Regions from separate parts of the Dietzia sp. NPDC055877 genome, predicted to be linked through region 1. Evidence: predicted binding sites of a transcription regulator. Region 1 holds the regulator's gene; the other holds the start of a gene.
What was found. Region 1 encodes LexA, which represses DNA repair genes until DNA is damaged. Its sites were predicted from a motif close to CGAACANNTGTTCG; they were not measured.

Region 1 (16,169 bases):
GACGACCATGACGATCGCGACCGCCAGCCCGACCCACGGGGTGAACGCGAGCGCGGACATCCCGCCCATCGAGAGCACGAGGAAGATCTCCTGCGGCGCGTATGCCACGGACGACAGCGCGTCGGAGGCGAACACCGGCAGGGCTATCCGTTTACGCAGGCGGGTGGCCCCGATCGTGTCACTGCGGAACGGACGACCCACGAGCAGCCGCTTGGCTCCCACGGAGACCTTGGAGATCCTGGACACCGACACATCGTATGACCCGCACGCCATCTCGGACAGCACCGCAGGCGGGCAAGTAGCGTAACCGGATGGACGCACGCGGTGTGCGCCGTGAGGAGTGAGACCGCCATGAAGGTCGTCATCATGGGGTGCGGGCGCGTCGGCGCGGCGCTCGCGACCGAGTTGGACGCCGCCGGGCACGACGTGGTGGTGATCGACCACGAGCCGCGGGCTTTCGGCCGCCTGTCCGAGGACTTCACCGGTCGAACCGTGACCGGCACGGGCTTCGACAGGGACGTGTTGGAGGGCGCGGGTATCCGCGACGCTCATGCCTTCGCCGCGGTGTCATCGGGCGACAACTCCAACATCATCGCGGCGCGCGTGGCACGCGAGACGTTCGGGCTCGACCGGGTCATCGCTCGGATCTATGACGCCGGGCGCGCCGAGGTCTACGAGCGCCTCGGTATACCCACCGTCGCCACCGTCCCGTGGGCGACCGGCCGGCTGGTGCGGTTCATCACCGCGGGATCCAGCCCGGTGCTCTGGCGGGACCAGACCGACTCGGTGTCACTCGTGGCGATCGATGCGCCGAAGGAGTGGGTCGGGGCGCCGCTCGACGCGCTCGCCCGCGCGGCGGGTGGACGGGCCGTGACCCTCACCCGCTTCGGCGAAGGCCGTCTACCGAACGCGGACACCCTCGTCCAGGCCCAGGACATCGTGCACCTCGCGGTCCCCTCCGCCACGGTCGCCGAACTCGACGAAGTGCTGAGACGAGGTCCCGCCGATGTCTGAGAACCAGATCCCCGACTACGCGGACGGGACCGGACTGCTCGACGAGTCGCCGATCCTGCCCGCCCGTCCCGCGATCATGACGGTGGTCGTGGCCGGCGCCGGCGTCGTGGGCCGATCGATCGCGCGGGAACTGCTCGCCAGCGGCCACCACGTGATCCTCGTCGACAAGGACGCCTCGGTGTTCGAGGCCGATCCGGTCGACGGTGCTGATCTCCACACCGGGGACGCCTGCGAGCTCAGTTTTCTGTCCCGTCTGGGAGTCGAGGACGCGGATGTGGTGGTCGCGGCGACCGGGGACGACAAGGCCAACCTGGTGGTGAGCCTGCTCGCCACTACCGAGTTCGCCGTTTCCCGGGTCGTCGCCCGGGTCAACAACCCCCGTAACGAGTGGCTCTTCGACGAACGCTGGGGTGTGGACGTCGCCGTGTCCCCCCCGCGGCTCATCGTGTCGATGGTCGAGGAGGCGGTCTCCGTCGGCGACGTCGTCCGTCTGATGACGTTGCGCCGCGGTGGGGCGAATCTCATCAGCGTCACGCTCCCCGAGCAGACGCCGCTGGCCGGCCGGCCGGTCAACCGCGTGCGGTTCCCCCGCGATGCCGCGCTGGTCGCGATCCTGCGCGGCGGGCGTGTGATCGTCCCCGCCCCGGACGTACCGTTCGAACCCGGTGACGAGCTGCTCGTGGTGGCACCCGAGGAGGTCGAGCCCGAGCTCAGCGACGTGGTGCTCCGGGGCTGACGGTCACCGCGATCTCACGACCGTATCCCCAGCCCGGGGCGAGCGGGAGGCTGTCACCGCTCCAGAAGCGGCCGGGGTCGTACCAGCTGGTGTCCCCCGCCGGCAGCAGGATCCCCATCTCCTCCAGCGTGGCTCCGACGACCTCGGCACAGTACGCCGCCTCGAGACGTCGGGCCGGCCCCCGCGCGAAAGCGGGCCCGCGTGCCCCGGCCCCGTCTGCTTCCGCGGGCACGGCGGAGGCAGCCGCCTGTGTCCGCGAACGCCGAAACTCCGGCAGCGGAGAACAGCCCCGGCGACCGTCGGGACTGCCTGCGTCGGCGTCGTCCCTCTCTCCGGGTTTCCTCCCGCCTTGTTCGGCGCGGCCGCCAACCCCCTCCTCGGCGCCGACGTCCCCGCTCCTCCCGGCTGCCCACCTGCCCCGTGCCCATCGCGCGGCAAGGCGTCCTGTCGACGGAAAAGACACGCCGTTCAGCCGGGCGATCGACTCGAGCAACGCGTCCTCCTGCCCGGGGCCGACCTCCGGACTGATCTGCCGGAACCACGCCCGCTGACCGTACGGGCCGGCCCACTGGCGAACCGCGGCCTCGAGGTCGTGCAGCTGAACACCCCGCTGGCGACGCCCCGTCCACACATCGGGCAGCGCCCGGCCCATCTCCGCGTGCCACATCAGGGGCGGCATGTCCTCCAGCACCACCGCGATCCCGACGTGGTTCACAGGCGCGTTGGTCAGTGTCTGGATGAGCCTGTCGGCGGTCGAGCGGCCACGGAACACCCACAGGTCCCCGGTCCTCGTCCGTTCGGTGGCGGCCGCCAGGGGCACGGTGTCGACGGTCATGATGAGATCCTGCCAGGCGGTTGCCATTCTCCGCCTACAGTTGTCGCATGGCTCCTCGTGGACGGCAGTGGCTCAAGGTGGTCGGCGCGGCGGGCATGGCCGGAGTCGCCGCAACCGGAATCCTCGCGGCACGCTCCGAACGGCGGCGTCGCGCCTACGAGCCGGACGAGATCCGCGAACGGCTCCACGAACGCTACGCACGGGTTCAATCCCGCCGGGAGAGCGGCGCCGACTGACCACCGCGCGAGGGGCTATATCCTTGCGGGCACCATGTCCTCGTCTTCCGCGCCCTCCCCTGAGCTCCGCCGGGCCCGCCACGAGCTGCTCGTCCGCCTCGACGAGGTCGGCACCCTCGACGCCCACCGGCTCCGGCCCCGGATCCGGCGGGCCCGCGCAGACCAACTGGACGAGCTCTCCGAGCGCGTCGACAAGGCAGCCGAGTGGCTCCGGCGTCGGGCTGACTCGATCCCGATCCCCGAGTACCCCGGGCAGCTGCCGGTCAGCACGCGCAAGAACGAGATCGCAGAGGCCATCCGCGGCAACCAGGTGGTGGTGATCGCCGGCGAGACCGGCTCGGGTAAGACCACGCAGATCCCCAAAATCTGCCTCGAACTGGGCCGCGGTGTCCGCGGGATGATCGGTCACACACAGCCGCGCCGGCTCGCCGCCCGGTCGGTCGCCGAGCGCATCGCCGAGGAGCTGGGTGTGCAGATCGGCGGTCTCGTCGGCTCCGCTGTGCGCTTCGACGACCGCACGAGCCCGCAAACCGCGGTCAAGCTGATGACCGACGGCGTGCTGCTCGCCGAGATCCGCCGCGACCGGCTGTTGCGCGCCTACGACACGATCATCATCGACGAGGCGCACGAGCGCAGCCTCAACATCGACTTCCTGCTCGGCTACCTCAAGCAGATCCTGCCGAAGCGCCCCGACCTCAAGCTCATCATCACCTCCGCGACGATCGACCCCGAGCGGTTCGCCCGCCATTTCGCCGACGCCGGGGGTCGGCCCGCGCCGGTCATCGAGGTCTCCGGCCGTACCTACCCCGTCGAGATCCGCTACCGCCCTCTACAGGTGGAGCAGGGCGACAGGGTGATCGATCTCGACCCACTGGACGGGCTGGCTGACGCGGTCTCCGAACTGCTCCGGGAGGACGACGGCGACGTCCTGGTGTTCCTCTCCGGCGAGCGCGAGATCCGCGACGCCGAGGAGGTGCTGCGCGGACGTCGGTTCAAGAACACCGAGATCTTCCCGCTGTTCGCCCGACTCACCGCGGCCGAGCAGCAGAAGGCCTTCCGCGCCCATTCGACGCGCCGGGTGGTGCTCTCGACCAACATCGCCGAGACATCCGTCACCGTGCCGGGCATCCGCTACGTCGTGGACACAGGCCTGGCCAGGATCTCCCGCTACTCCACCCGCACCAAAGTCCAGCGGCTGCCCATCGAGCCGGTATCGCAGGCTTCCGCCGCCCAGCGCGCCGGTCGCTGTGGCCGTGTCGCGGACGGGATCTGCATCCGCATGTACTCGGAAGACGACTTCGAATCCCGGCCCGAGTTCACCGACCCGGAGATCCTCCGGACCAACCTGGCGTCGGTGATCCTGTCCATGGCCGACCTCGACCTGGGGCCGGTGGATGACTTCCCGTTCGTGGAGCCACCGGACCGCAGGTCCGTCCGGGACGGGATGACGCTGCTCACCGAACTGGGCGCCCTACGCATCGACGACGACGAGCGGCCTCATCTGACGAAGGTCGGCCGCGAGATGGCGGTCCTCCCCCTCGATCCGCGCCTGGCCAGGATGGTCGTGGAAGGCCACCGGAACGGGTCTCTCGGCGACATCCTCGTCGTGGTGGCGGCGCTCACGGTACAGGACGTGCGCGAGAGACCGGCCGAGGAACGGGACAAGGCGGATCAGTTGCACCGCCGGTTCGCGGACAAGAGCTCGGACTTCCTCGGCTACCTCAATCTGTGGCGCTACATCACCGAGCAGCGGCGCGAGCTGTCCGGCAGTGCGTTCCGCAGGATGTGCAAGGCCGAGTACCTACACTGGCTGCGCATCCGTGAGTGGCAGGACCTCACCGCCCAACTGCGGAGCATGTGCCGAGAACAGGGCTGGCACCCGCCGTCCGAGCACGCCGTCGAGGACGATCTCCACAAGGCGATCCTGGCGGGACTACTCACCAATGTGGGAGTGCGCGACGAGGACACACGCGAGTTCCGCGGCACCCGCGGGATCCGGTTCCAGGTGTTCCCGGGCTCGGACCTGGCCAGGAAGCCGCCCCGCTGGGTGATGGCATCCGAACTGGTCGAGACCTCTCGGCTCTGGGCGCGAGATGTGGCGCGAATCGATCCGGCATGGATCGAGCAGTTGGGAGAGCACCTGGTGCGCTCGCAGTACTCCGAACCCCACTGGTCCGACGCCCAGGGCGCCGCCATGACATACGAGAAGGTACTCCTGCTCGGCTTAACGGTAGTAGAGGCGCGGCGGATCCTGCTCTCGCGGGTCGATGCACCGTTGGCGCGGGAGATGTTCGTGCGCCACGGGATCGTCGAGGGCAGATGGACGACGCGGGTCCCGGCGATCATCGACAACGCACGGGCTGTCGAGCAGGCCCGCGAGCTGGAAACCCGTAGCCGTCGGCGTGACCTCGTGATCGACGACGAGGCGCTGGCCGGGTTCTACCTCGAGCGCCTTCCCGCGGACATCACCTCCGGTCGGCACCTCGAATCATGGTGGAAGAAGAAGGGCCACCGCGATCCCGCTGCGCTGCGCCTGACCGACGAGGACATCCGCACCGCGGAGAAGGCGCCGGATGCCGCCGCCTTTCCGCCGTTCTGGCAACAGGGTGAACGTCGCTTCGAACTGCACTACGAGTTCGAACCCGGTGGCGCCGCGGACGGGATCACCATCCGTATCCCGCTCCCGCAGCTCAGTTCCGTGACCGCAGCGGGGTTCGAGTGGCTCGTCCCGGGGTTGCGCGAGGAGCTCTACACCGAGATGCTGCGGACGCTGCCCAAGTACCTACGGCGGATGTGTTCGCCACCGGCCGAGTACGCCGGTCTGCTGCTCGCCGATGTGAAACCTCGCTCGGCCCCTCTGCCCGTCGCGTTGGCGGAGGCGCTGTCGACCCGGATCGGGACCACCGTGGATCCGAGAGAGTTCCGACCGGAGCAGTTACCTGATCATCTGCGTGTCAGGTTCGAGGTCGTCGACGGCGACACGGTGGTCGACGCGGGGACCGACCTCAGAGCACTGCGTTCCAGACTCACCGACAAGGTCCGTTCCACCCTCAATCGACGGCTGATCCCCGACGACGGGCCGCACCGCGAATGGACTGCCGACACGATCGGTGATCTGCCTCGCTCGGTGACGGGGTCGGTGGACGGCGTCGAGGTGACCGTCTATCCCGCCCTGCGGATCGCGACAGACGGCATCCACCGGGTCGCGTGCACCACCGAGGAAGAGCGCCGGGCGACCCAGACCAAGGCCGTCCTGTCCTTGATGACCGCTGATCTCGTCGCACCGTCGTCGATCCTCCGGGGGCGCCCGGTCGAGCAACGTCTCGCCCTCAGCCAGTATCCGTACGGCGGCATCGATGCTCTGGTCTCGGATGCCTCTCTCGCCGTGTGCGCCAGACTGATCGCGAGCCGACAGGGCGCGCCGGTACTCGAGGCCGCTGATTTCCTGGAACTACGTGCCACCGCGCGGGCCGAGGTGCCGGGGGCTGTCGCCACCTCCATCTCGACCGTCGTGACAGCGTTGGTCCAGGCTCAGCAGGTCTCGGCACGCCTGGCGGAGTCTCCGCCCACGCTCGCTGACACTGTTCGTCCCTCTCTGGAGTACCTGACCGGAAAAGGGTTCCTGGCCCGGCATCCCGCGTCCGTGCTGCCGCATCTGGAGCGCCATGTCCGAGCCGTGTCGATGCGCCTGGATCTGGCGGAGAAGGCGCCGGGGCGCCACGCCGAACTGTCGGCACGGGTTGCCCGCTCGGAATCCACGGTCGAGGAGGCATGTGCTGTGCTTCGCGCGCGGCCGGGCGGCGCCAGAGCGATCCGTGACCTGCGGTGGATGCTGGCGGAATACCGGGTCGGGCTGTTCGCGCAGTCGCTCGGTACGGCCCAGTCGGTATCGCCGGAGCGGATCGGCAAGGCTGTCCGTACCGCACTGTCCCAGAAGTCCTCGCGTTGAGCCGGCCGGCTACCGAGTGTCGCGGCGCTCTTTGAGAGCGATGATCTCTCGTTCGAAATCGTCCGCCGAACTGAACTGCTTGTATACGGAGGCAAACCTCAGATACGCGACTTCGTCCAAGTCCTGCAGCGGCCCCAGGATGGCGAGTCCGATCTCGTGCGCAGGGACCTCGGAGGCGCCTCGTGCGCGGACCGCGTCCTCGACCTGCTGCGCGAGCCTGCGGAGTGCGGCTTCCTCCACAGACCTCCCCTGGCATGCACGGCGCACGCCTCTGACCACTTTGTCGCGGCTGAAGGACTCGGTCACTCCATTGCGTTTGAGGACCGTCAGCAGAGGCGTCTCGAGAGTGGTGAACCTGTGCCCGCATTCCGAACACTCGCGACGGCGTCTGATCGCCTGCCCCTCGTCGACGGACCGGGAATCGATCACCCGGGAGTCCTCGTTGTGGCACGTCGGGCAGTACATTCCCGTTCCGCCCTTCATTGACCGGATCTCACGCCCTCAGGTGAACTGCTCACCGGGACGGAGACGGACCATGTGCCGTCTCTACTCCAGTCTAAGAGGCCGACCACCCGATCACGCGTAGGCGGGCCCGCCGAGGAAGGCCAGCGCCAGGAGCATCGCGATCCCGAAAAGGACTCCACAGACGACCAGCGCCCACGTCGGCACGTCATCCACCACTCCCACGGGCGCCGTCGCCGGCGCCTGCACGTCGCACGCGCGCACAGACCCCGCCGATCGGACCACGATCCGACGACCGGGCACGACCGGGGCAGCAGAAGTCGAACGACCGCTCGCCGGTGATCGGTCGAATGCCACACCCCGGCGCTGCACTGACCGGCGTGCCGATACCGGCCGCGCGCGATCCGTGCTCACAGCCCCACCGGCACGTCGGCCCTTCGAACGGACCACCGGCCGGGTGCGTGAGGCGCCGGACGGCAGAGCCGACGCCGGCCGCCCGCCCCGGCCCCCCGAGTCCCGGACCGGGACGACGCCGTGTTCCCCTGCGCAGACCTCGGTCCAGCTCCGCGTGAGGTGCGCGTGCGACTGAAGCTCCTGAACGGACATGGCCACTCCCTACTCGACAGACTGTGCGACACGGAATCGCACGCTTGTGTGTGTTGCCCGAAACACCTGTTCGAACTCGAACACTGCCTAGAGTTGTATCACGCGACTCCGACACAGTCACCACCCGAGCGCGAATTTCTTCGAACAGGTGTGTGGCGCTTCGTTCCCGGCCCGTCTAGGGTGTAGACAAAGAGAGACGTCGAACATCCATTCGCCGAAGGGACATCGCGATGCCGAAACCGGACTTCGAGGCGCTCACGCCTCGTCAGAAGAGCGTGCTGCTACATATCCACGACACGGTGAAAGACCGTGGATATCCGCCCAGCATCCGGGAGATCGGCGATGCGGTGGGACTGCAGTCCACCTCCTCCGTCGCGCATCAGCTCCGGACCCTCGAGAAGAAGGGCTTCCTGACCCGGGATCCCCACAAGCCGCGGGCGGTCGACGTGCATGGCGTCCCGGGCCAGAAGTCGCGGGGTCGGCGCGCACCCACCCCGCCTCAGGGGCGCCCGTCCGGGGCAACGGAAGCGGTCTATGTTCCCGTGCTGGGGCGCATCGCCGCCGGGGGGCCGATTCTGGCTGAACAGGCGGTCGACGAAGTGTTCCCGCTACCTGCGGACCTGGTGGGGTCGGGGGAGTTGTTCATGCTCAAGGTGGTCGGCGAGTCGATGATCGACGCCGCGATCTGTGACGGCGACTATGTGGTGGTCCGTCAGCAGAACGTGGCCGACAACGGCGAGATCGTGGCCGCGATGATCGACGGGGAGGCCACGGTCAAGACCTTCCGTAAGGACGAGACGGGCGTCTGGCTACTTCCCCATAATCCCGCGTTCAGCCCCATTCCCGGCGAGCATGCGACGGTGCTCGGCAAGGTTGTCACGGTCTTCCGCAAGATGTGACGTTCACGAGAAGTCCCCAGTCCGGCCCGCGCCGCCTGCTCCCGGAACCCGGGCTCAGGCGGCGCCGCCGTGTGTGCCGTCGGCCAGGAACTCGGACACCTCGCCGGCCACCGACTGGGGCAGCCGCACCGTGATCCTCGTGCCCTCCTGCGTGTGCGCCTCAGCGAGAACCGCGCCCTCCGCGTGCACCCGGGAGATCACCTCACCCCGCCGGTAGGGCACGAGTAGCGTGACCTCAGTGTCACCGGAGGCAATGATGTCCATGATCGCCTCGAGGAGCTCGTCCATCCCCTCCCCCGTCGCGGCGGACACGAACACGCCGTCCGGAACCGCGTGATGCAGCTCGGTCAGCACCAACGGGTCTGCCGCATCGATCTTGTTGATCACGACCAACTCACGGGGCCGCTCGGCGCCCTGCTCCTCGACGACGTCGTTGATCACCCTGCGCACCGCTTCGATCTGGTGCAGCGGCATCGGATCCGAGCCATCGACCACGTGCAGGAGCAGTTCCGAATCGACGACCTCTTCCAGAGTCGATCGGAATGCCTCAACGAGTTGCGTGGGAAGGTGTCGGACGAAGCCCACGGTGTCGGTGAACACGACCGTTCGCCCGTCCGGGAGATCTGCACGCCGGGTCGTGGGGTCCAGGGTGGCGAACAGCGCGTTCTGAACGAGCACCCCGGCTCCGGTGATCCGGTTCAGGAGACTCGATTTACCGGCGTTGGTGTACCCGGCGATCGCGATCGACGGCACCGGGGTGGCACGACGGCGGTGACGCTTGGTGTCGCGAGCCTGCTTCATACCCTTGATCTCGCGTCGCAGCTTCGCCATCCGCTCACGGATCCGGCGGCGGTCGGTTTCGATCTTGGTCTCGCCGGGACCGCGCAGGCCCACCCCACCGTTGCTGCCGGCGCGGCCGCCTGCCTGCCGGGAGAGCGACTCGCCCCAACCCCGCAGCCTGGGAAGCATGTACTCCATCTGGGCCAGCGAGACCTGCGCCTTGCCTTCGCGGCTCGTGGCGTGCTGGGCGAAGATATCCAGGATCAGTGCGGTCCGGTCGATGACCTTGACGTTCACGGCTTTCTCCAGCGAGATCAGCTGGCCCGGGGTCAGCTCACCGTCACAGATCACCGTATCCGCGCCGGTGGCGGCGATCACATCCTTGAGCACGCTCACCTTGCCGGACCCGATGTACGTCGACGCATCGGGCTTGTCCCGGCGCTGGATCAGCGCGTCGCACACCTCGGACCCGGCGGTCTCCGCGAGTTGGGCGAGCTCGGCCATCGCCGCGTCGGCCTGGGCGGACGAGCCCTCGGTCCACACCCCGACGAGCACGACCCGCTCCAGTCGGAGTTGCCGGTACTCGGCATCGTTGACGTCCTGGAGCTCTGTGGACAGACCCGCGACCCGGCGCAGCGAGGAGCGTTCCTCGAGCTGCAGTTCGCCGATGGAGGGGTCGAGATTACGTAGTGGGCGGTCCGCCGCCCCGGATTCGTTAGTCATTCCCGGCCATCATCTCATACCAAGCCCGGTCATGCCGCCGGGCGCCGACCCCGGGATAGACGGAGAACATGCGCTACGACCTCCGGAATGTGCCCTCCGCGACGAGTACCGACGGGCCGGTGAGCGTGGATCCGCTCTCGGTCAGGCCGACGGCGACCTCCCCGCCCGGCACCGTGACGACGACCTCGCCGGCGGTCCGGCCGGCATCCGCGAGCGCGGCCACCGCCGTGGCGACGATTCCGGTCCCACAGGACATCGTCTCGCCCGCCCCACGTTCATGGACCCGCATCGAGACACGGCCCTCCCGCAGGGGAGTCGAGATCTCCACGTTGACCCCCTCCGGAAAGAAGTCCGTGTCGAACCCCGGTTGGCGGTGGAGGGGAAGCGCCGCAAGCGTCTCACCATCGAGCCCGGGCACGACACAGGCGAGGTGGGGATTGCCCATGTCCACCGCGATCCCGGCGAACGTCCGATCCCCGACCTGCACTGACGACAGACCGAGAAGCTCCGGCTGCCCCATATCGACACGGACCACCGCGCGATCTCCGCGGTGTTCGAGGATCCGGGCCGGTCGGGGTCCGGAACGGGTGCCGACCCGGACCTCTCCCGTCTCCGCGCGGCCGGTCGCGACCAGCGCGTGGGCGAACACCCGGACCCCGTTGCCACACATCTCGGCGATGGAGCCATCGGCGTTGCGGTAGTCCATGAACCAGTCCGCCTCGAGCACACCGTCCGGCAGCTCGGACAGGACCGCCTGTTCCACAAGCGCCCCTGCCGTGGCGATCCGCAGGATCCCATCCGCTCCGATACCCGCGCGGCGGTCGCACAGGGCACGCACGAGATCGGAGTCGAGCTCGAGCTCGGCGCGGTCGTCCGGCAGGAGAACGAAATCGTTCATGGTGCCGTGCCCCTTGATGAACGTGATCTCCGCCGGAGCCACCGACCTGTTCTGCGCCATGGGCCGAATCCTACCCAGGGGGCCCGGCGTTCCACACTGTGGAAATGCCAGATGAAGCCGTCAGAGGCGCCAACTAGAGTCGGAGCCGAGAACGATCCCCTAACAGGAGGAGAGCATCGATGTCCGATCGCATCACCGTCGGCGGTATCCAGGTCGACAAGGTCCTGTACGACTTCGTCAATTCGCAGGCGATCCCGGGTACCGGGGTCGACCCCGACGAGTTCTGGGCCGGCGCGGCGGCGATCTTCACCGACCTCGCGCCTCGTAACCGGGAACTTCTGGGGGTGCGCGACGAACTGCAGTCGAAGATCGACGCGTGGCATCAGGAGAACCCGGCCCCGATCGATCCCGCCGCGTATAAGACGTTCCTCCGGGAGATCGGGTACCTCGTCCCCGCGCCCGAGTCCGTCTCGGTGAAGACCGCAGGCGTCGACGAGGAGATCGCGACGATCGCCGGCCCGCAGCTCGTGGTGCCGATCACCAACGCGCGCTTCGCGATCAACGCCGGCAACGCGCGGTGGGGTTCGCTCTATGATGCCCTCTACGGCACCGACGCCATTCCGGAGTCCGATGGCGCGGAGCAGGGCAGCTCCTACAACAAGGTGCGCGGCGACAAGGTCATCGAGTGGGCCCGCGAGTTCCTCGACGACGCGGCCCCGCTCGAGACCGGCAGCCATGTCGGCTCCACCGGCTACGCGGTCGTCGACGGCGCTCTGCAGGTCACGGTCGCCGACGGCTCGACCACCGGACTCCGGGACGCCGCTCAGCTCGTGGGCTATCTCGGCGATGCCGGGTCGCCGTCGTCGGTTCTCCTGCGCAACAACGGTCTCCACATCGACATCGAGATCGATGCGGATTCCCCGATCGGCTCGACCGATGCCGCCGGCGTGAAGGACGTCGCCCTGGAATCCGCGGTCACCACCATCATGGACTTCGAGGATTCGGTCGCCGCGGTGGACGCCGAGGACAAGACCCTCGGGTACCGCAACTGGCTGGGGCTGATGAAGGGCGATCTGTCCGAAGAGATCTCCAAGGGCGGCAAGACCTTCACCCGTGTCCTCAACGACGACCGGGTGTTCACCTCGCCGGACGGCACCGGCGAGGTGCGCCTGCACGGCCGTTCCCTGCTCTTCGTCCGCAACGTCGGACACCTCATGACCAACCCGGCTGTCCTGGACACCGAGGGCAACGAGCTCCCCGAGGGCATCCTCGACGCGCTCGTCACCGCTCTCGCCGGTATCCACGGCATCGCCGAGGGCAACGAGCGTGGCAACAGCCGTTCCGGCTCGATCTACATCGTCAAGCCCAAGCAGCACGGCCCTGCCGAGGTCGCGTTCACCAGCGAGCTGTTCGGCCGTGTCGAGAAGCTCCTGGGCCTTCCGGCCAACACGCTCAAGGTCGGCATCATGGACGAGGAGCGCCGCACCTCGGTCAACCTCGCGGCGTGCATCGCCGAGGCCACCGAGCGCGTCGTGTTCATCAACACCGGCTTTCTCGACCGCACCGGCGACGAGATCCACACCTCCATGGAGGCCGGCCCGATGATCCGCAAGGCGGAGATGAAGTCCGCGCTGTGGATGAGCGCCTACGAGGATTTCAACGTCGACACCGGCCTGGCGTGCGGTCTCCGCGGTCGCGCCCAGATCGGTAAGGGGATGTGGGCCAAGACCGACCTCATGGCCGAGATGCTCGCCGAGAAGATCGGCCAGCCCGAGGCCGGGGCCAACACCGCCTGGGTCCCGTCGCCGACGGGTGCGACCCTGCACGCCACGCACTACCACCGCGTGAACGTGATGACGCGCCAGGAGGAGCTCCTGGCCGGCGGCCCGCGCGCCTCGGTGGACGAGATCCTCACGGTGCCGCTGGCGCCCAGCACGGACTGGACCGACGCGGAGAAGAAGGAGGAGGTCGACAACTCCTGCCAGACGATCCTCGGCTACGTGGTGCGCTGGGTCGAGCAGGGCATCGGCGTCTCCAAGGTTCCGGACATCCACGATGTCAATCTCATGGAGGACCGCGCCACGCTGCGCATCTCCTCGCAGTTGCTGGCCAACTGGATCCGCCACGGGATCGTCTCCGCCGAGTTCGTCGAGGACTCCCTGCGCCGCATGGCCGAGATCGTCGACGGCCAGAATGCCGGCGACGACGCGTACCGGAACATGGCTCCGAACGTCGAGGAGTCCATCGCCTGGCAGGCCGCCCGTGAGCTCGTCCTCGAGGGCACAACGCAGCCCTCGGGCTACACCGAGCCGATCCTGCACCGGCGCCGCCGCGAGTTCAAGGCCGCCAACGGTCAGTGATCGCCGGGGCCGGTGACCACCACGGCCCCGCGCGATCGGCGATCCACGCGTGACGAGAGCCGGCAGTCCACCCGGGTGGACTGCCGGCTCTCGTCGTCAGGTCACGTGTTCAGCCCGGCCACCGCCGCACGCAGGATCCCCACAGCGGCGTCCCTGCGATCGGAGGTGAACCGCGCCTCGGGGCCGGATGCGGACACCGCGAACGAGGCGGCGCCCTCCCCCACGGCTATCGCCACGCAGCGCACCCCCTCCTCCTGCTCGGATTCGTCGGTCGCGAAACCCGAGCGACGGATCCGGTCGAGCTCGGCGATCAGCGCGTCGGGGCGGACGATCGTCGTCGAGGTGTAGCGACGCATACCGGCCCGACCGAGCATCGCGCGGACCTCGTCGTCGTCGTCGCCCGCCACCAGCGCCTTCCCCACGGCGGTGCAGTGGACCTCCACCCTGCGCCCCACCTCGGTGAACATCCGCATCGAGTGCGGGGAGGGCACCTGGGCGAGATACACCACACCGTCCCCCTCGCGGACGGCCATGTTCGCGGTCTCGCCGGTCCCTGCCACGATTGCCCGCAGAACCGGCTCGGCCCATTCCAGGGTCGCGCGCCGGGCGGCGTCGCCGACCCGCTGAAGGCGGGGGCCCAACAGGTAGTCGCGCCGCGCGTCACGGCGCAGGTGTCCACTCTCGGCGAGCGTGCCGCACAGGCGGTGGACCGTCGCGGCGGCCAGGCCGGTGTCGGCGACCAGGTCGCCGAGGGACGCGCGCCCCCCGCGCAGTGCGAGGGCGTCCAGCAACGCGAAGGTGCGATCCACGGACTGGACGCGGGACCTGCCCGCACCGGGCTCGCTCATCGTCGGGCCTCCTCGAGAGTCTCCAGGGCGGCGCGCAACGGTCCGCCGGGGCGCGCCTGCCCGCCAAGGGTGTCGGTGTCGATCCAGTGGATCCGGTGGTCACGGCCAAACCACGAGCGCTGTCGCCGGACGTAGCGGCGCGTGCCGATGAACGTGCGCTCCTCCGCGCAGGCGACCCCGGCTTCGTCGATGCCCAGGTCGTCGTCCATCTCGTCGAGAACCTGCGCGTAGCCGATTGCGCGACGCGCGGTGACGCCGTCCCGCAGGCCCACGCCGACCAGCCCGCGCACCTCGTCGACCAGTCCGTTGGCGAACATCGCGGCCGTGCGCGCTGCCAGTCGCTCGTCCAACTCGGGCAACCCGCACCGCAATCCGAGGATCCGGGTCCCCCACCGGGGCTCGCCGATGGTCGGGCGGGAGGCCGAGAACGGGCGCCCGGTGATCTCCACGACCTCCATCGCCCGGACGGTGCGGCGCGGGTCGGTCGGCAGGATGGTGCGGGCCGCCTCGGGGTCGATACGTGACAGTTCTGCGTGCAGCGCGGCCACCCCGATCTCCTCGAGCCGGCGCTCGTACCGCGCCCGCACCCGCGGATCGGTGTCGGGGATGGACCAGCCGTCGATCAGCGCCTGCAGGTACATCATCGAGCCACCGCACAGGATCGGCACGTTCCCCCGCCCGCGGATCTCGGAGATCTCCCGCTCGGCCTCATCGCGGAAATCGGCGACGCTGGCGGTCTCGGTCACGTCGAGGACGTCGAAGCGGTGGTGCGGGATCCCCCGGCGCTTGTCCGGGGGGAGCTTGGCCGTGCCGATGTCCATACCGCGGTACTGCTGCATGGCGTCGCAGTTGATGACTTCACCGCCGAGGGTCTCGGCCAGCCCCAGGGCGATCTCCGATTTACCGGTGCCGGTGGCACCCACCACCGCGATCGGGGTCGTGTCGGTCACTGCGGGCCCCCGTCGTAGGCCGCGCATCCCGTGGCAGACGAGCCGGCGGCGGACGTCGCACGGGGCGGGATCGGTTCCCACCGCGCGGCGTGATAGCCGACGCCGAACGGTGCCCACGAGACCGTGTCGACCGCTGTGCGGTCCCCGATGAGCTCGGCGAGGGCCAACCAGGACGGGCGGCTCCACCACCCCACCTCGGCCGCCGAGGCCGGCCCGGGGTCCGGGAGGGCGCCACCGTCGCGCAGCCACGCGGTGAGTGCGGCGTCGAGAGCCACCCCGCGCGGGTCCTCCGGAACGGGCGCGCGCGGGGTCAACGAGGCGGGGCCATCCGCGACGACGACGAGAGCGTCGCCGTCGGACACCTTCACCGGTGTCGAGTTCGCGATCCGACCCTGCTCATCCACCGCCTCGAACGTCCGCGGTAGCCCAGAGCCCGCCCGGTCGAGCATCCACCACGCGATCAATGCCGCATCGGGCACGCTCCCCCGTGGGGCGGACGGGGCGCTCGGACGTCCGACTCGAACGTCGGCACCCCACCGTCGCAGGGACGAGCTGACGTCCTGCACGGCCCTGCGCTGCGGGTCGGTGCCCACCACCACGACACGTGACGCTGAGCCGGACGCCCGCCGGAGCTGTTCGCACAGCAACTCGACCTCGCGGGTGCTCTCCGCGGCTGCTGCGCCGGACAGCTCGGGCACCAGCACCGGTGCACCGGGGATCAGGACGACGGGACTGCTCACATCAGGGAACCCTACTGTTCCCGCGGGGAGGGTCTTCCGATGCCACACGGGGGCGCGTGGCCGGGCGTCCCCGCGGCCCGCCTCTCCGGCGGAGTCGGCCGACTATCCGGCGCCACGTACAGATACAGCCGAC
Region 2 (16,169 bases), on a different contig from region 1:
CGCCCCCTTGCTCGGCGCCGTGTTCGCGCTCGGATGGACCCCGTGCCTCGGACCGACCCTGGCCGCCGCGCTGTCCGTGGCCGCCGGGACCGGAGTCGACGCCGCCCGCGGCGTGCTGCTGATCGTGGCCTACTGCCTCGGACTCGGCCTGCCGTTCGTCGTGGTGGCCTTCGGCTCCACCTGGGCGATGCGCACCGTCGGCTGGCTGCAGAAGCACACCCGCGGCATCCAGGTGTTCGGCGGAGTGATGTTGATCGTCGTGGGCCTGCTGCTGCTGACCGGCGCATGGGCGCTGTTCATCGACTGGCTGCGCGACTTCGCCATCTCGGACACCACGCTGCCCATCTAGCCTGCGCGCGCGAACCTGCGAAGCCCACAAATGAGTGATGTCCCGGACCATCGGTGAACGACGATCCGGGACATCACATTCTGAGCGGATGACGGGATTCGAACCCGCGACCCTCACCTTGGCAAGGTGATGCGCTACCAGCTGCGCCACATCCGCATGGGACCTCGGGCCCGTGAGCGCCCGTGTCCTTGCGAGAAAGAACAATAGACCATTCCCCGGAGCGCCCGCAGGCGGGGTGCCCCGAAGAGATTCTCGGGCGCCGATACCGGCCCCTCGCCGCGCGTCGATCTCCGCCTCGGGAGACCCCCGTCATAGTCGGGGTCACCGGCTGTACCCTGCCAGGTTTCGCTCAGGTTCCCCCGACTAGCCTGGGACCGACCGGCGTCGAACCGGCTGTGGCGCACCCAGCCGCAGCAGCCTCGACGCACCGCGACACGCAGATGGACCCCATGCCCAGAACAGCCGCCGTCACAGCCTTCTTCCGTAACGCATGGCGCACCCTCACGGCGATGCGCACGGCCCTCATCCTGTTGTTCCTGCTGGCGGTGGCCGCCATCCCCGGTGCACTCCTGCCGCAGCGCAGCCTCAACGAGGGCAATGTCGTCGAGTACATCGAAGAGAACGGCTGGATCGGCGAGCTCTACGACAAACTGCAGCTGTTCGACGTGTTCGGCAGCTGGTGGTTCACCGCCATCTACGTCCTGCTGTTCGTCTCGCTGGTCGGCTGCCTGACGCCGCGCTGTATCGACCTGGTCAAGCAGCTGCGCACGCCGCCACCGCTCACGCCCCGCAATCTCGGTCGGCTGCCGCACCACGCCGCGTACCGCACCACCGCCACGCCGGAGGAGGCGGCGGGCCAGGTGCAGCGCGCGCTGCGTGGCTGGCGGGTGCGACGCAACGACGGCGACGGCCGCGTCCCCGGCACCATCGAGCTGTCCTCCGAGCGCGGTTACACGCGCGAGGTCGGCAACATCGTCTTCCACTTCGCCCTGCTCGCCCTGCTGATCATGTTCGCGGCTGGCAAGTTCGTGTACGCCGAGGGCATGCGGGTACTCATCGCCAACGAGGAGTCGCCGGCGTTCTGCAACACCACGCCGAGCGCGTACGATTCGTTCCGCGCCGGCCTGCTCGTCGACGGCACAGACCTCGAGCAGTTCTGCATCAAGATCGAGGACTTCCGCGCCGACTACCTGTCCAACGGCCAGGCCGAGATGTTCACCTCGAACGTGCGCTTCACCGAGGACGTGGCCACCACCTCCCCGGACACGTGGGAACACTACGAGATGGCGGTCAACCACCCGCTGCGCATCGGCTCGACCCGCGTCTACCTGCAGGGACACGGTTTCGCGCCCACGTTCACGGTGACGTTCCCCAACGGCGAGACCCGCACCGACACCCAGCACTGGCAGCCGACGGAGCTGCAGACGTTCCTGTCCTCGGGAATCATGCGCTTCGATCCGCCGGCCGGCATGTACCCGGACCTGGTCGAGCGGCGTGGGCAGCAGATCGCCGTGCAGGGCCTGTTCGCGCCGACCGCGCAGTTCGACGGCACCCTGCTCAGCTCCCGCTTCCCGCGCATGGACGACCCGGCGGTGGCGATCGACGTCTACCGCGGCGACGCCGGCCTGGACACCGGCCGCCCGCAGTCGATCTTCTCGCTGGAGCCGGACCTCATCGAGTCGGGATTGCTCAACCGCGAGGCGCGCGTCAACCTGCGGCCGGGCGAGTCCACGACGCTCGCCGACGGCACCGAGGTCCGGTTCGACGGCGCCGAGGAGTTCATCAACATCCAGGTCTCCGAGGACCCCACACAGATCTGGGTGGGAGTGTTCGCCGCGGTCATGATGGGCGGCCTGGTGTTGAGCCTGATGGTGCGGCGCCGGCGAATCTGGGCCCGGGTGAGTATCGACGACGACAACGTCACCCGCGTCGACCTGGGGGGCCTGGCCCGGACGGACCGATCGGGCTGGGGCTCGGAATTCGATGCACTCCGGGACCGGCTGGTCGCTGAATCCACTGTCACACCCGTGTTGCCCGGTGACGGCTTGCCTGATCCGGCGGAGCCGGGACACACTTCAACCAGTCGCGGCGATGCCGACGACACCGTGCGGAAGGACGACACCCGGTGAATACCTTGATTCTCGCTCAGGGGCTGCCTGTCAACGAGACCCTGTCCACGTACTCGGATCTGGCGTTCCGGACGGCGTTCGGCATCTACGTACTGGCGCTGATCGCATCGCTGGTCTACTACGGGGGGTTCCGCGTAGCCAAGGTCTCGGAGAAGGAGCTCGTAGCGGCCGGCGGCACCGGGCTCACCGAGTCCACCTCGCTCAGCTCCACCGGAATCGCCGACGATGAGCGGGCCGCCGCCGGGAACCGGCGCTGGGCCCGGATCGCGCAGCTGTTCATCACCATAGGATTCGTCTTCTCGGTGGCGTCGCTGATCCTGCGAGGACTCGCAACCGACCGGTTCCCGCTCGGCAACATGTACGAGTTCATCCTCGGCACGTCGATTCTCGGGGTGGGCGCCGGGCTGGTGTTCCTGCGCAAGCCCGCGATGCAGACGGCATGGCCGTACCTGCTGCTCCCGGTGCTGGTGCTCATGTTCTTCGGCGGGACGCACCTGTACTCCGAGGCCGCACCCGTGGTGCCGGCGCTGCGCTCGTACTGGCTGCCGATCCATGTGTCGATCATCTCGCTGGGTGCGGGGATCCTGCTCGTCCCGGGTGTCGTGTCGATCATGTACCTCATCCGCGTGTGGCAGCCGCAGGGCCAGGAGAACGGCTGGGCTGCCGGGTTGGCCCGCCCCCTGCCGGCGGCGGAGACCCTCGACCGGCTGGCCTACCGCATCACCGTGATCGGCTTCCCCGTCTTCGGCGTGGGCATCCTGCTGGGCGCGGTGTGGGCCGAGAGCGCGTGGGGCCGGTTCTGGGGCTGGGACCCCAAGGAGACGGTGTCGTTCATCTCGTGGGTGTTGTACGCCGGCTACCTGCACGCTCGCGCCACCTCCGGCTGGGGCCCGAAGAAGGCGGCGTGGATCAACATCGCCGGATTCGTGGTGCTGGTGTTCAACCTGTTCTTCATCAACATCGTGGTCTCCGGTCTGCACTCGTACGCGGGCCTGAACTGACACCCGGCGGCGCGGCCTAGGCTGCCGACCGCCCCTGCTGCCCCGGCGGCTGCTCGGCGGATCCGCCCGTCGGCCGGAGCCGCTGCTCGGCCTGCGCCCGCAGGTACCGCCGTTCGGTGTGCCGGCGCTGCCGCCTGTGCGGCCGGCGTCCTGCCCCGGCTATGCCGTCGCCGGTCCGGCCGGCCTCCGCCGACTCCTGTTGTAGACAACTGCGCTCGGGGTGCCGCGGTGCGGCGAACTGCGCGAGCGGCCCGTTGGGGACGCTCATGATCCGCGTCCCGGGGTCCCGGTCGGGATGGTTCGGCCCGTGGATCCACACGTAGACCCCTTCGGTGTTCCGGTAGTACGCCCATAGGCCTTCGGTCTTGAGGCGATGATGCGTGCGGCAGAGACAGCCGAGATCGTCGCTTGTCGTGTGACCGCCACGGCCGGGTTCGTCATGGTCGAACGGGATGATGTGATCGAGGTCGGTCTTGTCCGCCGGGGTCTGGCATCCGGGAAAGACGCAAGTGCCGTCGCGGCCCCGGCAGAAGTGGGACAGTGCCTCCGAGGGGGAGTACCGGCGCGCCGCCTCGCTGTCCGGGTCGGCGAGAGTGTCCAGCGCGTCGAGCCTTCGTCTCGCCATGCGCTGCAACTCATCGGCGGTGTAGCCGGTGACCGGACCGTATCCCGTCAGGAACAGCCCGCGGAAGTCGGGATCTCCGTCGTCATAGGAATGGATGATCACCCGCCGAGCCGCCTCTTGCGCGGCCGGATCGGTGGGGTGGCTGCCGTCGGGCTCCGGCAGACAGGTCCAGCCGCGACTCAGGGCGAGTAGGCCGGCGGCTCGGAGTTGCCCGCTGGTCCGGGGATCGTCCGCGGAGACGGTGCGTACCAGCGCCTCGATGCGGTCGGCGATCTCGATGGCGTCCACTGCGGTGAGGGTCGCGGTGATCCGGGCGTGGTCGCCCGATATGGGCGTCATCCTCACGTTCTGATCACGTCGCGTCTGCTGTGCGCGCGCATCGGCACCGACGGGGTCGCAGGCCGCGACATGCTTGCTGAGCATCTTGCGCAGAGGTCCGATTCTGGGCGGGTGCGTCCGTCGCCTGGTCGGTGCGAGGCCCTCGCAGATGCGCCGGTCGAGTTCAGGGATCAGCGTGTCCTCGACCAGTGCGGTCTCCTCGGCGATGGCGTGGGCTGCCTGGGCCCCGATCCATCCGGTCGTCAGCAGAGCCGCGGTTCGCGGGAGCCGCTCGATCAATTCCACCGCTGTGGTGACGAGGCGGAATGCGCCGCGGCGCGACAAGGCCATCGACGCGCCCACCATGGTGGCGGCCGTGTCCAGCGGGTCGCGCTGCTCGTCGTGCTCGGTGGCCCTGCGAACGCAGGCATAGGCGTAGACGACGGTCCGGCCCTCGGCGGCATTGATCGCTCGTTGGGCGAGATACCCGCGTTGCTGTCCGGGGTCCCACCGGCCGAAGGCGTCCGGGACGAGCACCTCGGTGGCGGGGGCTGTGGTCGTTGTGAATCCCGGCGGCGGTTCGAATCTCTCCGCAAACTGAGCGGACTGAGCGAACTGCGTGTTGAGCGCCTCGGTCGAGGGGGCCGAATTCTGCGTGGTGAACGGGTAGGTGGTCGTCATGTGTCCGACTGTATGTTCGAGGTACGACATTGTTGGCTGCCAGGATTGCCGGGGCCAGTGAAGCCGGAATGCGACAAGTTCGGGGCGGGGGTGCCACTCGCGCGGCTCCGGCGCGTTGACCTGCGATGCCCTGGACCGCGCCTTCAGGGCAGTCCAGGTCAGGGCCCGGGGACCGGGCGGGAAAATTCCCCGGCGGCAGCCATTGACGGGCGGGCGTGGTCGGCCTAACGTGATACCAAATGGTTCTACATCAACCGTACGAGACGGACTTCAGCGATGCCGACGTCGACCGGATCTTCCGAGCGCTGGCTGATGCCACGCGCCGCGACATCGTCCGGCGCACGCTCGTCGAGGAGGCGTCCGTCTCCGAACTCGCCGAGCGGTACGCGATGTCGTTCGCGGCGGTCCGTAAGCACGTCAACGTCCTCGAGGAGGCCGGGTTGATCAGCAACAACCGCATCGGCCGAGAACGCCGGATCCGCGGCAATCCCGAGACCATCCGCACCGCACAGGGCCTGCTCACCAGCTATGAACAGCTGTGGCGCGGCCGTATCGACCGCCTCGATGCGTTCCTGGCCGAAGACTGAACGCCCCTGGTCGAGAACAGAGGAAGGAGGACCGCGAAAGGTACTGGCCCGCCGCGCCCCGCCACGTCCCACCACGCAGGCAGATCTCATCCCTGGAGGCTCACAATGCCCATCACCTCAGTAGTCAAGGACCCGGAGGCGCTGACCCTCGTCGTCGTCGCTGATTTCACCGTTCCGCTCCGGCGTCTCTGGGACGCCTACGCCGACCCGCGCCAACTCGAGAAGTTCTGGGGGCCACCCACGTGGCCCGCGACGTTCGTCCGCCACGACCTCGCGCCCGGCGGCCTGTCCGAGTACTACATGACCGGCCCCGACGGTGACCGCTCCGGCGGCTACTGGGAGTTCCTGGCGGTCGCGGAGGGACGCTCGTTCGAGGTCCTCGACGGCTTCACCCGCGACGACGGCGAGCCCAACACCGACATGCCGTCCATGCGTATGGTCTTCGAGTTCGCCGAGACGGACGGCGGCTCGCGCCTCACCACGACCACCCACTTCAACAGCCTGCCCGAACTCGAGCAACTCCTCGAGATGGGCATGGAGGAGGGCATGACCTCCGCCATGGGGCAGATCGACGACGTGCTCGCCGACCTGCGGAGCTTCGCCGCCGACCGCGCCACGAGCGCCCAACTGCTGTCCGACACCACGGTCCGGATCAGCCGGGTCGTGCGCGGGACCCCGGAGCAGGTGTGGGCCGCCCACCACGATCCGGAACTGCTGCGGCAGTGGTGCTACGGGCCCGAAGGCTGGGAGTTCACCGAATGTGTCACGAGCACGAAGCCGGGGGACCGGCACCGCTACGCGTACGCGCCGACCGACGGCACGGAAGGCCAGGGGTTCGCCCTGGTCGGCGAGCTGCTGGAGACCGACCCACCGCATCGCGAGGTGTTCCTGGAGACGATGGAGGGCGTCGACGGCCCGGCCACCCGCAACGAGCAGACGCTCACCCCCGTCGACGGTGGCACGCTGATCTCGCTCGTGGTGACCTACGACAGCCGCGAACAGCGCGACGCGATCCTGGGCACCGGCATGACCGACGGCATGGAGATCAGCTACGCGCGCCTGGAGGAAACTGTGCTGGCAGGAGGACGCCCATGAGGACCCTGATCATCACGGCATTCGTCTCGCTCGACGGCGTGATGGAGGCCCCGGGTGGAGAAGAGGGATACCGCAACGCGGGGTGGACGTACCGGAACGTGGCGTTCGACCCGGCCGCATACGAACTCAAGGGGCGGGAGCAGGAGGAGGCTGCGGCGCTGCTGCTGGGCCGCCGGAGCTATGAGGCGTTCGCGCCGATCTGGCCCACGATGACCGACGACTTCGCCCGCTACAACGAACTGCCCAAGTACGTGGTGTCGGAGACGCTGCGCAATGAGGATCTGGTGGACGACTGGGGGCCGATCGCCATCCTCCGGTCGGTGGAGGAGGTGGCTCTTCTCAAGGAGACCGAGGGCGGCCCGATCCTGGTGCAGGGCAGCGGGACGCTCGGGCACGCGCTCGCCGACGCCGGGCTGGTGGACCGCTACCACCTGCTGGTCTTCCCCCTGCTCCTCGGCGCCGGCAAGCGCCTGTTCAGTGCGGCCGACAGGGACGCGCAGTCGCTGGCGCTGGTCGAGCACGAGGCCTACGGGAACGGGATCCAGAAGATGATCTACGACGTGGTGCGCTCGTAGGCCTGGGCGGGAGCTGCTCAGGCCCCGCGGAGCTCGGACATGCGCAACGCGAGGCGTAGTTCGAGCGCGCGGTCGCCCCGCCGCCAGCCCGGGCCCAGGACGGCGTCGAGTCGCTCGAGCCGTTGATACACCGTGTTGACGTGCACGAACAGTCGCGCGGCGGTGGCCGACGGGCTGCCCTCGGCGGCGAACCACGCCTGCAACGTCTCGAGCAGGGCGGTGCCGCGCGCGCGGTCACTGGCGCGGACGGGTCCCAGGTGGCTCTCGATGAATCGGCCCACGAATTCGCGGTCGACCTCGCTGAACAGCAGGCCGTACAGCCCCAGCTCCTCGGTCGCCGCGCCGCCGCCTTCGCGGTCCAGTGCGATGAGCAGCCGGGCGGCCCGCCGGGCTCGTTCCACGTGGTCGACGACTCCGCCTCCGCCGTCGGCCCCGTCGAGTCCGGGCAGGCCGGCGATGGGGCCGGAGGCGCCGACCGTGGCGCGGTGGGATGACAGGCGGCCGGCCGCGTCCCGGGCGGTGGCGCCGGCGTCCGATCCGGGAAGGAGCATCACGGCCCGGTCGCCATAGGTGGTGACCAGCCCGCCGGCGGTGCGGGCGAGTGCGCGACATTCGGTCTGCAGGGCGCGCGTCATGCGGGCTTCTGGCGGGGTGATGACCATCGCGACGAGGTCCGAGTCCACATTCACCCCGAGCAGGTCGGCGCGCCGGCTGAGGGACTCGAGGTCGTGCTCGCCGGGGGAGAGGAGCTCGGCGAGCAGCTCGCCCCGCACGCGGTTGTCGGCCTCGTCGCGCGCCTGGTGGCCGAGGAGGAACAGGGCGATCACGGACGCGACCCGGACCAGTGCGACGCCGGCCGTCGGGGCGCCGCCGCGGCTGCCGAACGTGACGTAGCCGAGGTGGTCGGGGCCGGTGACGATCGGGGTGACGACGACGACGTGGCCGTCCACACGCCGGGAGATGAGTCCGGCCGGTCGCTCCTGGTCCGTCGTGACCTCGTGCAGGACCCTCAGGAGCAGGTCGACCGGCGGACCCTCGGTGGACCGGGCGGAGCCCAGCTCCCGGTGGGCGAGGTCGTACACGGCTGCGGTGCCGCCTTCGATGTCCACGAGCAGGTCCACGATCTCGGGCACCGTGGCCCCGCCCACCACCAGCTCGGTGAGTCGCTGATGGGTCTCGACGGTGGAGGCGAGGGTCGCGGTGCGGGCGCGTTCGGCGTCCAGGGCGTCGCGGGTCTCGTCGAGTTCCCGGCGGCGCCGTGATGCGCGTTCGGCGGCGGTGAGTGCGGCGGAGATCTGGTCGGCGAGCAGCGCGAGCAGGGTGATCTCGTCCTGCGCGAAGTCCCGTTCGGAGCGGTCCGAGGTGAACAGCATCCCGGTGAGGCGGCCGTGGGTACGGACGGGGACGCCGAGGATCGCCAGAACGCCCTCGTCGATGATGATCGGGTCGATGACGTGCGTGTACTGCTCGTCTGCCAGGTAGTTGCGGGTCCAGCGCGGGGCCATGGCTTCGGCCACCTGACCGCCTAGTCCGAGTCCCATGCCGAGCCGGATGGTGTCGAACTTGGGGCTGGTGGCGCCCTCGGCCATCCGCATGTACGTGTCGCCTCGCTCGGGGTCGAGCAGCATGACGTAGGCGAGATCGGTCCCCACGAGCTGGCGGGCCCTGCGGATGGCGATGTGCAGGACCGCGTCCTCGTCCTGGGCGGAGGCCAGTTCGGCGGCCGCGTCCAGGACGTCGCGGAGCCCGCGGGTGAGGTCGGCGGACACGGTCAGCGGCCGGTGAACCCGGCCTTGCCGGGACCGTTGTCGATGAACGACTGCATGCCGATCTGGCGGTCCTCGGTGGCGAACAGGGCCGCGAACAGGGCGCGCTCGATGCTCAGCCCGGTGTCCAGATCCACCTCGATGCCGCGGTCGACGGCTTCCTTGACCGCCCGGAGTGCGATGCGGGGGCCGCCCACGAACTGCCGGGCCCACTCGAGAGCGCGGGCGGTGGACTGCCCGTCGGGGACGACCTCCTCGACGGCGCGGAGTTCGAGGGCCTCGGCAGCGGTGAGGGTGCGGCCGGTCAGGCACAGGTCCTTGGCCACGGCCGGACCGACGAGCCGTGCCAGTCGCTGGGTGCCGCCGGCGCCGGGGATGATGCCGAGCAGGATCTCGGGCTGTCCGAGCTTGGCCTTTGACTCGGCGATCCGGCGATCGCAGCAGAGGGCGAGCTCCATGCCGCCGCCCAGGGCCGCGCCGGTTATCGCGGCGACGGTGGGCTGGGGGATCGCGGCCACGGCGGTGAACGCCGACTGCAGGTCGCGGGCCTCGGAGACCATCTGCGCATACGACATGTCGCGCATCTCCTTGATGTCCGCGCCGGCCGCGAAGACGCGATCGCTACCTGTGAGGACCACGGCCTCCACGTCGTCGCGCCCCGAGACCTCCGAAGCGACTGCACGCAGTTCTTCCTGCATCGCACGGGACAGGGCGTTGACCGGCGGACGGTTGAGCGTGATCAGGGCGACGCCGTCTGTCATATCCAGGGATAGGGATTCATACATCGAAGGGCTCCAAGACTAGGGGGAATCTCCATTGTATGTGAATCAGACCACTCCTACGGTCAGGGCATGCAGAACAACGTGAGTGAGGTCACAGATCGGCGGGCGGTTCCCTGGCGCCCGCCCCTCGAGCCCGACGGCTTCCACTGGGAGATCCCGGAGCGATTCAACATCGGTGCCGCGTGCACTGACGCGCATCCGCCGGAATCCCCCGCGATCGTGGTGGACCGCGGCGACGCCCCACCGGAGATCACGACCTTCGGCGACCTCGGCGCCCGTGCCCGCCGGCTCATCACCTTCCTGCGCGACCACGGGGTCGGTGAGGGCGACCGCATCGCGGTGATGTGCGCACAGTCCGCCGAGACCGCCGTGGCCCACATGGCCGCATATCTGATGGGCGCCATCGCGGTGCCGCTGTCGGTGAAGTTCGGCCCGGAGGCGGCCCTGTTCCGCATGGGCGACTCGGGCGCGGTCGCCGCCGTGTTCGACGCGGACTGCCACGAGCGTCTCGCCGACGAGCTCGCCGGGCTGCCCGAGCTGCGCCTCGTCCTCGTCACCGGGGCCGAGCCGGAGGCCCCAGCGAGACCGGGGGAAGATGCGCTCACCGTGCTCCCGCTGTCGGTCACGGACTCGGCCGACGTCGCCGTCGTCGTCCCCGACACCGGCCCCGACGACCCCGCGCTGCTCATCTACACCTCTGGGACCACCGGCCAGCCCAAGGGCGCCCTCCACGGTCATCGCGTGGTGCTGGGTCACATGCCCGGGGTGGTGCGCGCGCTCGACGGCTTCCCCCGGCCCGCCGCGACCGGTGAGACCGGCGACGTGTTCTGGACCCCCGCCGACTGGGCCTGGGCCGGCGGCCTCCTCGACGTGCTGCTGCCCAGCCTCTACAGCGGCGTCCCCGTGGTGGCCTCCGATCGTCGACCGAGCCCCGAGACCGTCGAGCACGCCCTCCGGCGACACGGTGTGACCTGCTCGTTCCTGCCTCCGACCATTCTCAAGATGATGCGTGCCTCCGACGTGGACTACTCCCGTACCGGACTACGGGCCGCGTTCTCCGGCGGCGAGGCACTGGGCGAGGCCGTGGCCGAATGGGCATGCGAGTCCCTCGGTGTGCGGGTCAACGAGATCTACGGGCAGACCGAATGCAACCTCATCGTGGGCACCTGCCACGCCCGATTCGACACCCCGCCCGGCTCTATGGGCCGTCCCACACCCGGGTTCGACCTGGTGCTGCTCGACGAGATCGGTCACCCTGTCGGCCCCGGGGCGGTGGGCGAGATCTGCGTGCGACTCCCCAGCCCCAACGCCTTCCTGCGCTACTGGAACGCCCCCGACAAGACGGCGGAGAAGACCGCCGACGACGTGCTGCACACCGGTGACCTGGCGACGGTCGACGACCACGGGAACTACTGGTTCTCGGGCCGCAACGACGACCTGATCTCGACCGCCGGCTATCGGGTGGGCCCCGGCGAGATCGAGGACCAGATCCTGCGGCACCCGTCCGTCGAGATGGTCGCGGTGATCGGCGTGCCGGACGAGCTACGGGGAGAGGCGATCGTCGCGTACATCGTCGCCGCTGACGGTGTCACCGGCTCCGACGAGTTGGCCGCCGAGATCCAGACCTTCGTCAAGGAGCGCCTGGCCTTCTACCAATATCCGCGGGAGGTCGTCTTCCTGGACGAGCTGCCCACCACCAACACCGGCAAGATCCGCCGGGCGCAGCTGCGCTCGGATCACGGGCGCTGAACCCTCCACTCTCCCGAAGACTGACTCCTTCTCAAAGACTGTCTTCTTCTCAAAGGATCTGCAATGAACAATCCCGTAGTCATAGGTGTGGTGCTGGCCTACTTCGTGCTGATGTTCGCCATCGGAGCGTGGGCCAACACCAAGATGAAGTCGGCGAAGGAGTTCCTGGTGGCCGGGCAGTCCCTCGGCTTCTTCGTGATGGCCATCGCGAGCTTCTCCTCCATCCAGTCCGGCTGGGGCATGGTCGGCGGCACCGGCCAGACCTACGCGTGGGGCTTCCAGGCCCTCATCGCCGTGGGACTCTTCGCGCCGTTCGGCTTCGCCGTGGCCTGGTTCCTGCTGGGCAGCCGACTTAACTGGATCGGCAAGAAGCACAGCGTCTACTCGGTGCCCGACCTCATCCGCGTGCGCTTCCAGGACAAGACCTCGCACGCCACCATGTCCGTCGCGGTGTTCGTGGCGGCTGTGGCCTACATGACGGCACAGGTCACCTCGATCGGAGTGATCATCTCGCTGCTGCTCGGCACCTCGGTCGCGACCAGCGCGTGGATCGGCTCCCTCGTCGTGGCCGCGTACACGATGGCCGGCGGCATGCTCGCGGCCGTGTGGACCGACCTCGTGCAGGGCGTGCTGATGGTAGTCATGTCCGTGGGGCTGTTCTTCTTCGCCATCCAGATGGCCGGCGGATGGGTCCCCATGCTCGACACCATCTCCTCGGCCAGCGCCGAACTCCTGTCGATCGACGGCGTCAAGTCGCCGACCTACATCTTCGCCTTCGGGTTGCTGATCTTCGTCGGCGCCGTGGGACAGCCGCAGCTGCTCACCAAGTTCCTCATGCTGCGCGACATGACCCAGCTCAAGTGGGGCGCGGCGGTGGCCGGCATCGCGTACGGCGTCACGACCCTGTTCTCGGTCGGGATCGGCCTGGCCACCCGGTCCATGGTGGTGACCGGGGACGCCCCCGAGCTGGCGAACATCGACGACACCGCCATCTGGTTCCTCGATTCGGTCACCCACCCGATCGTCGGCGGCATCGCGCTGACCGGGCTGCTGGCCGCGATCATGTCCTCGGCCTCGAGCTTCATCACCATCGGCGCGTCCTCGATGATGCGTGACCTGCCCTCCGCGTTCGGTATCAAGGTGGTCCGTGAACTGCTGTGGAGCCGCATCTCGAGCCTGGTCCTGGTGGTCCTGTCCGTGCTGCTCACCCTGTTCCTGTCCCAGGTGGTGTTCCTGCTCGGCGCGTTGGGGTGGGCCGCCTTCGCCGCGGCGATCGTCGGGCCCGTGGTGATGTCGATCTACTGGCATCGCGCCACGGCCACCGCTGCGACCGTCACTGTGATCTTCGCGATCGTCGGCAATCTCGTGATCAGTTCCCTCGCCGCACGAGAGGTCATCACGATGCCCGCGTACATGCAGGTCGGGGGTATCTCGCTGCTCGTGTCGATCCTGCTGTTCTACGTGGTCTCGCTCATGACCTCCAACCGTCACCCCGATGCCACGCTGGCCCACCTCTACGGCGGGTCGACCACGTCGGGCGATGGCGCGGCTGCTCGTGTCGTCGCCACATCCACCGAAAGGAACGACCATGTCTGAGCCCGTTCTCGACGCCGCCCTGGCCCCCGAGCCTGACCACAAGCGCGCGGACATGTTGATCCACGCCTTCGCCGCGGTCAGCGCGTTCGCACTGGTCGGCATGCTCATCGATGTGTGGCAGATGGTGTTCCTCACCGTGCCGCTGTTCGCGGTGGTCCTGATGCTCAAGGGTTCGTTACGCTCCGACGGCACCTGGGAGAGGCAGTCCACGATCGGGATCATCGGTCACTGCGCGGTCCTGGCCGGACTCGTGGCGTGGTCGATCCTGTCCTACAACAGCGACACCAATCTCTGGGGCATCCCTATGTCCATGGCCGTGATCGTCTACTTCATCTGGCCCTACACCGCCGTGGTGGCCGGACTGCTCTATGCGTTCGTGTTCGATCGCACCATCGACGAGAAGCGGCTCGCCGGGATCGCCGCCTGAGTCCGCCCGACCCCGACCGGCCCGCCTGGCCTTGGGTGCCCTGCAGGCGCCGTGCAGGGCGCCCCATGTCAGCGGACATACTTCACGCCTGATCCGGGCGGGGCTCGGGCGGGGCTCCAGGCGGGAAGTGGGCCCAGGACGTCGGTGGCCGCGGCCGTGATGGCAGCCCTCGTGGCACGGCCGCGCGGTGGCGCGTGCGTGACTGAACCGCCGTGACCTGCGGTGCCCTGAACAGCCTCTCCAGGGCGCCGCAGGTCAGCGGGGTCGCACTCGACTCGGGTACGGACGCGTGTTTACAGATCCCCGGGCAGCTTGTCGCGGCGGATGTCGCGCCAGGCGGGCTGGCGCATGTGGCCGTCGTCCGTAAAACCCTGATGGCGGACCTCCACGACGAGCCTGGGCAACACCCAGATCGCGTCGCGGCGCGCGTCGGAGGGCAATTGCCCGACGAACGGACTGGACTTGCGCCGCAGCGGTTCGAGTTCGTCGAGCATCGCCCGCCGCTGCCGGTCGGTGAAGCCGGTGCCCACCCGGCCGATGTAGGTCAGGCCGGTCTCCGTGGGCAGCCCGAGGAGCAGCGAGCCGAGCCCGCCGGAGAGGCCGCCCTTGCCCGGCCGCCACCCGCCCACCACGGCGTCGGTGGTGGTGAGCAGCTTCTGTTTGAGCCAGGCTCGCGACCGCCGCCCCGACTCGTACCGGGAGTCGCGACGCTTGGCGACGATGCCCTCCCAGCCGAACTTCTCCGCCTCCGCGAGGGCACGATCGCCGGGTCCGTCCAGCACTCCCGGCACCTGCACGCGCGGGACCTCGGCCAGTGGGGGCGTGAGCAGATCCAGTACCTCCCGCCGTCGCGACCATGGCTGCGAGCGTAGGTCCACGCGATCGAGCTCCAGTACATCGAAGACGAACAGATGCACCGGTGCGATCGAGGCATCCGTCCCCTCGGCCCCTGCCTGTTTGGCCAGCGCCGCGAAGTCCGGGACGCCGGCGGAGTCGAGCACCACGAGCTCGCCGTCGAGCACCGCCGGCCGGCCCAGCGCCTGCGCGAGACCGGGGAAACCGTCGGTGAGCCAGTCCATAACGTTGCCGTTGCGGCTGACCATGCGGGCCTGCTCGCCGTTCGTCGCCACCGTCACGCGGTAGCCGTCCCACTTGCCCTCGAACGCCCACTTCTCGCCGGGCAGCTCGGTCACCGTGGCGGCGGTGGGGATCATCGGCAGCGGGGGAGCGTCGGTTCGGTCGGCGCCGCCGGACCCGCTGCCCGAGTCGCCGGACGATCCGCCGCCCGAGCGCCGGGCGGCCCCCCTGCCCGACCCTCGTGCCCGCTTGTCGCCCTCGGGATACGACGACTTGGGGTTGTCGCGCCCCCCGTAGAAGGAGTCGGGCGACTGGTCCTTCATGTATTGCACGATCCACTGGTTCTTCTCCGCGCTGGTGCGCACGAGCACGTATCGGCCGGAGACCTTGTCGCCGTGCAGCCACACGATGATCTCGTCGGAGCGCCACTTTTCGCACTCGTACCAGCCCTGATCCCAGATGGTCATGTGGCCGGCGCCGTACTCGCCCTTGGGGATGGTGCCCTCGAACGTCTCGTAGCCGAGCGGGTGGTCCTCGGTGTTCACCGCCAGCCGCCGGTCCTTGGGCTCGGTCGGCAGGTTCTTGGGCACGGCCCACGACGCCAGCACCCCGTGGTGCTCGAGCCGCAGGTCGAAATGCAGGCGCCGGGCATGGTGCTCCTGGATCACGAAGATCGGCCCGTCGACGTCGTCGCGATCGGTCTCGACCTCACCCTCGAACGGCTCCGGCGTGTTCCGGCGATCCCGCTTGCGCCGGTACTCGGCCAGGCTCGTGACCACGGCGTCCTCGCTGGCGGGCTTGGCGTCGCAGCCCTCGACGTCGGTCGAGCTGGTGTCGGCGGGCTCGGGGTCCTCGTCATCGGACGACGACGAGCTCTTCTTGCCGCCCCTCGATTTCTTGGCCCGCGATGCCGAACCGGCCGAGGACTTCCCGCCTTCGGATCCAGCCTTCTTTGCCGGGGTCTTCTTCGCGGCCGATTTAGTGGCCGACTTCTTCTTGGCCGAACCGGAACCGGAACCTGAGCCCTCGAGCCCGTCGAGGAGGTCGCCGTCGGAGTCCAGCCGCTTGAGGACGTCGTCCCAGTGCAGGTGCGCGAGTCCGCCGTCGCCGAGTTCCTCCCAGGAGCGGGGCGCGGCGACCCAGGGTTCGGCGCGCCCTCGCAGGGAGTAGGGAGCGACGGTGGTCTTGGCGCCGCTGTTCTGGCTCCAGTCCACGAACACCTTGCCCGAGCGGATCGAGCGCTTCATGGTGGCGGTGACCAGGTCGGGCGTCTGCTTCTCCAATGACTGCGCGATCTGCTTGGCCACGGCGGCGGCGCTCTTGGACGTCACCGCCCGGTCCAGGCGGGCGTAGAGGTGGATGCCCTTGGAGCCGCTGGTCACGGGGAATGCGTCCAGCCCGGCCTCGGAGAG

Region 2: ACWGLC_RS02485 (DUF222 domain-containing protein) is a predicted target of LexA. The motif match lies at 5,109-5,122, and genes of this name have one in related genera.

What each region holds. Positions count from the first base shown of each region.
Region 1 covers NZ_JBSHCV010000003.1:301,834-318,002, forward strand. Annotated here, with positions in the region: gene ACWGLC_RS05770 (APC family permease) at 1-237, opposite strand, end outside; gene ACWGLC_RS05775 (potassium channel family protein) at 352-1,014, shown strand; gene ACWGLC_RS05780 (potassium channel family protein) at 1,091-1,750, shown strand; gene ACWGLC_RS05785 (hypothetical protein) at 1,725-2,585, opposite strand; gene ACWGLC_RS05790 (hypothetical protein) at 2,633-2,821, shown strand; gene hrpA (ATP-dependent RNA helicase HrpA) at 2,856-6,770, shown strand; gene nrdR (transcriptional regulator NrdR) at 6,780-7,235, opposite strand; gene ACWGLC_RS05805 (hypothetical protein) at 7,347-7,589, opposite strand; gene lexA (transcriptional repressor LexA) at 8,069-8,737, shown strand; gene hflX (GTPase HflX) at 8,792-10,240, opposite strand; gene dapF (diaminopimelate epimerase) at 10,314-11,198, opposite strand; gene ACWGLC_RS05825 (malate synthase G) at 11,318-13,498, shown strand; gene ACWGLC_RS05830 (IclR family transcriptional regulator) at 13,600-14,346, opposite strand; gene miaA (tRNA (adenosine(37)-N6)-dimethylallyltransferase MiaA) at 14,343-15,323, opposite strand; gene ACWGLC_RS05840 (hypothetical protein) at 15,293-16,036, opposite strand.
Region 2 covers NZ_JBSHCV010000002.1:61,464-77,632, forward strand. Annotated here, with positions in the region: gene ACWGLC_RS02465 (cytochrome c biogenesis CcdA family protein) at 1-349, shown strand, start outside; tRNA gene ACWGLC_RS02470 (tRNA-Gly) at 433-505, opposite strand; gene resB (cytochrome c biogenesis protein ResB) at 799-2,478, shown strand; gene ccsB (c-type cytochrome biogenesis protein CcsB) at 2,475-3,479, shown strand; gene ACWGLC_RS02485 (DUF222 domain-containing protein) at 3,496-5,103, opposite strand; gene ACWGLC_RS02490 (ArsR/SmtB family transcription factor) at 5,343-5,690, shown strand; gene ACWGLC_RS02495 (SRPBCC family protein) at 5,796-6,785, shown strand; gene ACWGLC_RS02500 (dihydrofolate reductase family protein) at 6,782-7,360, shown strand; gene ACWGLC_RS02505 (helix-turn-helix domain-containing protein) at 7,378-9,129, opposite strand; gene ACWGLC_RS02510 (enoyl-CoA hydratase/isomerase family protein) at 9,132-9,911, opposite strand; gene ACWGLC_RS02515 (AMP-binding protein) at 9,978-11,657, shown strand; gene ACWGLC_RS02520 (sodium:solute symporter family transporter) at 11,721-13,253, shown strand; gene ACWGLC_RS02525 (hypothetical protein) at 13,246-13,680, shown strand; gene ACWGLC_RS02530 (ATP-dependent DNA ligase) at 13,974-16,169, opposite strand, start outside.